DNA from 2 places in the Streptomyces citrinus genome. Region 2 is predicted to be linked to the other one. Evidence: riboswitches for the same ligand, from Rfam matches in the RefSeq annotation. Region 2 holds a riboswitch; the other holds the start of a gene.

The links. A riboswitch is a leader RNA that binds a small molecule or an ion and turns the genes downstream of it on or off. The one in region 2 is predicted to bind cyclic di-AMP.
Region 1: linked by a shared signal. The riboswitch ahead of V2W30_RS29940 (M23 family metallopeptidase) and the one ahead of V2W30_RS18870 (M23 family metallopeptidase) in region 2 are both predicted to bind cyclic di-AMP.

Annotation. Positions count from the first base shown of each region.
Region 1 covers NZ_CP146022.1:6,431,883-6,435,401, forward strand. The annotation lists gene V2W30_RS29930 (pitrilysin family protein) at 1-141, shown strand, start outside; gene V2W30_RS29935 (pitrilysin family protein) at 159-1,526, shown strand; cyclic di-AMP (ydaO/yuaA leader) riboswitch at 1,777-1,940, shown strand; gene V2W30_RS29940 (M23 family metallopeptidase) at 1,953-2,741, shown strand; gene V2W30_RS29945 (GntR family transcriptional regulator) at 2,963-3,519, shown strand, end outside.
Region 2 covers NZ_CP146022.1:4,044,588-4,048,106, forward strand. The annotation lists gene V2W30_RS18865 (aldo/keto reductase) at 1-631, opposite strand, end outside; gene V2W30_RS18870 (M23 family metallopeptidase) at 761-1,807, opposite strand; cyclic di-AMP (ydaO/yuaA leader) riboswitch at 1,819-1,965, opposite strand; gene V2W30_RS18875 (PP2C family protein-serine/threonine phosphatase) at 2,170-3,282, opposite strand; gene V2W30_RS18880 (MFS transporter) at 3,378-3,519, opposite strand, start outside.

The DNA.
Region 1 (3,519 bases), 2.4 Mb from region 2:
CGCGTCCTGGACGTGACCGCCGAGGAGGTCCAGGAGATCGCCAAGGCCCGCCTGCGCCCCGACAACCGCGCGGTCCTCGTGTACGAGCCCACGGCACCCGCCGAGACCGAAGACGACAGCGACGAGGAGGCGGGCCGGTGACCGAGCAGCTCGCGACCATGGACTTCCACCCCCAGCCGCAGGCCGGCGCCGCCAAGCCGTGGGCCTTCCCGGCCCCGGAGCGCGGTCAGCTCGGCAACGGCCTGACCGTGCTGCGCTGTCACCGCCCCGGCCAGCAGGTCGTCGCCGTCGAGGTCAACCTGGAGGCGCCTCTGGACGCCGAGCCCGCCGGGCTCGACGGCGTCGCCACGATCATGGCGCGTGCCTTCAACGAGGGCACCGACAAGCACTCCGCCGAGGAGTTCGCGGCCGAACTGGAGCGCTGCGGCGCCACGATGGACGCGCACGCCGACCACCCCGGCGTCCGCGTCTCCCTCGAGGTGCCCGTCTCCCGGCTCCCGAAGGCGCTCGCGCTGCTCGCCGACGCCCTGCGCGCGCCCGCCTTCGCCGACAGCGAGATCGAGCGCCTGGTGCGCAACCGCCTGGACGAGATCCCGCACGAGAGCGCCAATCCGGCCCGCCGCGCAGCCAAGGAGCTCTCCCGGCAGCTCTTCCCGGCCACCGCGCGGATGTCGCGCCCGCGTCAGGGCACCGAGGAGACCGTCGCCGCCATCGACGCGGCCGCCGTACGCGCCTTCTACGAGAAGCACGTACGCCCCGCCACGGCCACGGCCGTGGTGGTGGGCGACCTGACGGGCGTCGACGTCGACGCCCTCCTGGGGGACACGCTCGGCGCCTGGACCGGCGACACCACCGAGTCCCGTCCCGTCGCGCCGGTCACCGCCGACGACACCGGACGGGTCGTCATCGTGGACCGCCCGGGCGCCGTGCAGACGCAGCTGCTCATCGGCCGCATCGGACCCGACCGGCACGACCGTGTGTGGGCCGCGCAGATCCTCGGTACGTACTGCCTCGGCGGCACCCTCACGTCGCGTCTGGACCGTGTCCTGCGCGAGGAGAAGGGCTACACCTACGGGGTGCGTTCCTTCGCCCAGGTGCTGCGTTCGGCGCCGGACGGGACGGGCGCCGCGATGCTCGCCATCAGTGGTTCCGTGGACACGCCGAACACCGGGCCGGCGCTCGACGACCTCTGGAAGGTCCTGCGCACGCTGGCCGCGGAGGGCCTCACGGACGCCGAGCGGGACACCGCGGTGCAGAACCTGGTGGGGGTGGCCCCGCTCAAGTTCGAGACCGCCGCGGCCGTCGCCGGCACGCTCGCCGACCAGGTCGAGCAGCACCTGCCGGACGACTACCAGGCCACGCTGTACCGCCAACTGGCCGCCACGGGCACCGTGGAGGCCACCGCGGCGGTCGTGAGCGCCTTCCCGGCCGACCGTCTGGTGACGATCCTGGTGGGAGACGCCGCGCAGATCGAGGAGCCCGTCAAGGCGCTCGGGATCGGCGAGGTGAGCGTCGTCGCCGGCTGACCGGACGCCCCGTACGACACCACGAAGCCCCGCAGGCCCCATAGGCCTGCGGGGCTTCGTGGTGTCGCTCACGTCCACAGTTGTCCATCTCTTGAACAGACTTGGATCGCATATGTCCGAATTGAGGTGGAGGTTGCCTGTCTGCTCTGTGGCATGCACTACAAAAGCCGGGATCCGTTTGTTGATTGAAAGATGTCCCGCTTAGCGTCGGTCCGGCTGCCCGCCAGACACACGTCGCGCCCGCGACACCGGGCAGTCATCGCCGAGTCCCCCAGGCGCGAGCCAGGGGAGCCGGGGACCCACCGCAGTCCCTGGGGTGAATCGGGCGCTCTTCCCGCGAGGGGAGGGGGCCCGTAGGAGACCTTCCTGCTCCGAACCCGTCAGCTAACCCGGTAGGCGAGAGGGAAGGAAAGGAACAGCCCCTTCATGGCGTTCACCCGTGCCACCGGGAAGCACCGTCGTCCGAGTCGCCTCACGCGTACCACCGCGCACGTCGCGGGCGTCGCGGCGCTCACCACGACGGGTGTCATCGGAGGCCTCGCCGCCCCGGCTCTCGCCGCCGACACCGCGGCCGCCGAGCAGAACGGTCTGACCCAGGCCATCGCCATCGGCGACTCCCTGGCCGACCAGATCGACGCCCAGGCCTCCGCCCAGAAGAAGGCCGCCGCCGAAGCCGCCGCCGAGAAGAAGGCGGCCGAAGAGGCGAAGAGGAAGGCCGAGGCCGAGAAGCGCGCCGCCGAGGCGAAGGCCAAGAAGGAGCGCGAGGCCAAGGAGCGCGCCGCCCGTGAGGCCGAGCGCAAGCGCCTCAACACCTACGTGGCGCCCATCTCCAACTCGTACGTCTCCACCGCCTACAAGGCGAGCAGCGGCCTGTGGTCCTCCGGCAGCCACACCGGTATCGACTTCCACGCCGCGAGCGGCACCGCGGTCCACGCCGTCGGCTCCGGCACCGTCGTCGAGGCCGGCTGGGGTGGTGCGTACGGCAACAACATCGTGATCAAGATGAACGACGGTACGTACACCCAGTACGGTCACCTGTCGTCCATCGGTGTCTCCGTGGGCCAGTCGGTCACCCCCGGCACCCAGATAGGCCTCTCCGGTGCCACGGGCAACGTCACGGGCCCGCACCTTCACTTCGAGGCCCGTACGACCGCCGAGTACGGCTCGGACATCGACCCGGTCGCGTACCTGCGCTCGCACGGCGTCAGCGTCTGACCCGTTCGACGGACCTCACGAAAGCCCCGGCTCATCGAGCCGGGGCTTTCGCGCGTGCAGACCACTCCTGTCCAAAAAATATCCATGGATTCAGGGCTGCCGTCGGAAATTCAGGGACGGTGGAATAGAGTCATTGGACAAGCGCGCTGATCGAGTGTCAATCGCGCTTGCAGGGGCGTCAATCGACCGCGTTTCGCGGGGATTAAGGCGGAGGTCGGGTCATGCGCATTCCCGCGCACTCGGTATGCACGGCGATCCGCGACGACATCGTCGCGGGTGTCTACGAGCGCGGCGGCAGGCTCACCGAGGAACTGCTCGCGCGCCGCTACGGAGTCTCGCGTGTGCCGGTCCGTGAGGCGCTGCGCACCCTGGAGGCGGAGGGGTTCGTCGTCACGCGCAGGCACGCGGGCGCGTGCGTCGCGGAGCCCACCGAGCAGGAGGCGGCCGATCTCCTGGAGATCCGCATGCTGCTCGAACCGCTGGGTGCGGCCCGCGCGGCGCAGCGCCGCACCGAGGCCCACCTCAAGGTCCTGCGCGGCCTGGTCAGGCTGGGCCAGGAGCGCTCCAGGCGAGGTCAGAGCGAGGATCTGCGCTCCCTCGGCGGCTGGTTCCACGAGACGCTCGCCCAGGCCTCGGGCAGCCCGGGTCTGATCGCCCTGCTCACCCAGCTCCGCCACAAGATCGCCTGGATGTACGCCGTGGAGACGCCGGCCCAGCCCGCCGAGTCCTGGGCGGAGCACGGCGCCATCGTCGACGCGGTGGCGCGCGGTGACGCCAC
Region 2 (3,519 bases):
ACGGGACGGCGCCGAGGCCGGCGCGCGAGGCGATGTCCTGGCGGGCGCCCTCGTACGTGTCGCGCGAGACGAGGTTGTAGTGCGGCTGGATGGCGACGTAGCGGGCGACGCCCTCGCGGTCGGAGAAGTCGAGGGACTCCTGGAGCCGCGCGGGCGAGATGTTGGAAGCGGCGATGTTGCGCACCTTGCCCGCCTTCACCAGCTCGTCGAGCGCGCCGATGATCTCCTCGACGGGGATCGTCTCGTCGTCGTCGAAGTGCGTGTAGTACAGGTCGATGTGGTCGGTGCCCAGGCGCTTGAGGGAGGCGTCGGCGGCGGCCTTGATGTTCGCGCCGCGCAGGCCCTTGAAGTCGGGGTGGCGGGCGACCTTGGTCGCGACGACGAGGTCGTCGCGGTGGCCGCGGGAGGCGAGCCACTTGCCGATGATGGTCTCCGACTCGCCGCCCTCGTTGCCGTCGACCCAGGCCGAGTACGAGTCCGCGGTGTCGATGAAGTTGCCGCCCCCGGCGACGTACGCGTCGAGCACCGCGAACGAGGTGGCCTCGTCGGCGGTCCAGCCGAAGACGTTGCCGCCGAGGGAGAGGGGGAAGACCTCGAGGTCCGAGGAGCCGAGCTTGCGAAGAGAAGTCATGTGTCGGCTCAACACCCGGACAGAATGCGATATTCCGTAGACGCCGAGGTCAGCCCCCGGGCACGGGGGAACCGGCAGCCCTGACGTCGGGGGGTTGCCGCCAGGACCGCCGGAGATCGGGGGCGGACGTCAGAGGGTGAGGCCCTTGCCGCGCAGCCAGGCGGCCGGATCGATGCCGGTGGCCTGCCCGCCGGGGTGGACCTCCAGGTGCAGGTGGGGCCCGGTGACATTGCCGGTGGCGCCCACGCGGCCGATGACGTCGCCGGTGGTGACCTTCTGGCCCACCGTGACGTTCATCGACGACTGGTGGCAGAACCACAGCTCGGTGCCGTCGTCGAGGGTGAGGACCGTGCGGTAGCCGTACGCGGTGTTCCAGCCGGCCTCGGTGATGGTGCCGGAGTGGATGGCGTAGATCGGGGTACCTGTGGGAGCGGCGAAGTCCAGACCCGTGTGGTAGCCGGAGGACCACATGGCGCCGGGCTGCCCGAACGTGCCGGTGAGCGTGTAGGAGGCGACAGGGATCTTGTAGCTCTTGGCGAGCTTGGCGAGGCGCTCGGCCTCGGCCTTCTTGCGCGCCTCCTCCTCGGCCGCCTTCTTCTCGGCGGCGGCCTTGGTCTCGGCGGCCTTCTGCTTCTCGGCGGCTTCCTCGGCGGCCTGCCGCGCGGCGGCCTCTTCGGCGGCCTGCTTCTGGGCGGCGTCGGCGGCGTCCTGCTGCGTCTCGGCCTGCTGCATGATGCGGGCGCGCAGCGTCTCGCCGGCGTCCGACTGTCCGCTGCCGGTGCCCATGGTGGTGAGCGGGGCGGCCGCGGCGGCCGGGGTGGTGTCGGAGTCGTCGGATATCAGCGCGCCCACGCCGGGCAGCGACTTGGCCTCCGGCAGCGAGTCCTTGACGGCCGAGAGGTCGGGCATGGAGATCTGGACCGCGGGCTTGCCGCCCTGCGCGGTGGCGATGCCGCCCGCGCCGACAGCGGCGATCACGCCGACGCCGAGGACCGTGGAGCTGCGGGCGAGTCCGCCGCGCTGCCGTGCGACGCGGTGCTTGCCGCGGACGGGGCGGACGGACTCCTCGGTGGGGTTCCACTCCTCCCAGCTCTCCTGCTCGACGCCGAAAGCGGGTGCTTCGGCGGAGCCGTAGGAGAACGTGGGGGCCTCGGGGGCAGGCCGGTTCGACGCCACGGGGGCGCTCTCCTTTCCTTCCTTCTCGCCTACCGGGTTAGCTGACGGGTTCGGAGCAGGAAGGTCTCCTACCGACATCGCCGACACATCAACGATGTCCGATTCACCCCAAGTTGGTGGTTCCCCGGCTCCCTTGCGGGATTAAGCGTGTGCGCACGGAGCCATCTCTTGTGACGGCTGGGACGACCGCGCTGCGTTATCGAACGTTAATAGACAGCCGACACTAATTCCAAGCCGTTCCCACTGATCGTTCACGTCTTTGGCCAGGACTTAACAGGCCAAGATCGGGCGGAACGGGTCGACTTGGCCGAGCACTCGAACCGGCCGCAATCCTGACGGTGCGTCAATTGTTATGCGGAGAGTCACGGCCGGCGTACGGCGAGCAGCGCCATGTCGTCGGTCGCGGCGCCCCCGGTGTGGGCGTGCACCTCGACCGCGAGCGCCGCGAGGAGTTCGTCGGGTCCGGGGAAGAGGCGCCCGCCGAGCCGGGTCGCGGGATCGTAGAAGACACCGTCCGCGTCCCGCGCCTCGGAGAGCCCGTCCGTGTAGAGCAGCAGGGTGGCCCCGGCGGGGAAGTCCGTCACGGTGGACCGGTCGGGCCGGCTGCCGAGTTCGCTCAGGCCGAGCGGCAGCGCCGCCTCGTCGGGTCCGACGACGCGTACGGTGCCGTCGCCGAGCAGCACGATGGGTTCGGGGTGGCCGCGGTTGAGGACGCGGACGACCGTGTCGCCGTGCGGGATCTCGGCGAGCACGGCGGTGGTGAACCCCTCGAAGTCGTCGATGCCGCTGCGCCGGGTGCCCTCGCGGGCGAGCGCCCGCTCCAGCCGCTGGGCGACCGCCTCCAGACTGCCCTCCTGCTCGGCGGCCTCCCGGAACGCGCCGATGACCACGGCGACGGCGGCGACCGCGCCCATGCCCTTGCCGCGTACGTCACCGACGACGACCCGGACGCCGTGCGGGGTGTCCTGCACCGCGTACAGGTCCCCGCCGATGAACGCCCCCGCCTGCGCCGCCTCGTAGCGCGCGGCGACGGCCAGCCCGCCGATCCGCCCGGCCGGCACGGGCAGCACGGCGAACTGCGCGGCCTCGGCGATCTGCCGCGCGGACGCGAGCTGTTCGTCGTTGCGCCGCACGATCCGGTTGATGAAGCAGGCCAGCGCGCACACGGTCGCCACGGTGAGGATCTCCGTGATGACGTCGGAGCCGAACTCCCCCGTGTACCTGCGGTGCACGGCGATGATCAGGACGATCGACAGGACCCCGGTCCAGAGCGTGCCGCGCAGCAGGAAGAAGGGGGCGGCGACCAGCGGCGCGGCGCTGAACAGGGGTGCCCCGGAGAATCCGGCCGGGGTGAAGTACTCGTAGAGCGCGCCGCAGAGGACGAGCAGGAGCGGCAGCAGCCGGAGGAAGGTGCGGGTGGCGCCGGTGTCCGACCTGTGGCGATGCTTGTTCCGGCTCCCTCCTCGCTGCCCCACCGCTCGTCTCCCGCCAGGTCCGCGCCCGCTGTCCGGGCGTCTCACCAAGGGTTCCCGGCGACCGGGACGGCTGCGAGCAGGGTGGGCCGTACGGGTTACCCCGGCGGGCCCGCGGCGCTCGCCGCCACAGCGGTCCGCGACGCCCCGATCCGGTGCAGCGCCACCGCCCCGAGACCGCCCACCCCGGCCAGCGCCCACCACACGCCGTCGGACTCCATCAGCGCCCCGACGGCCAGG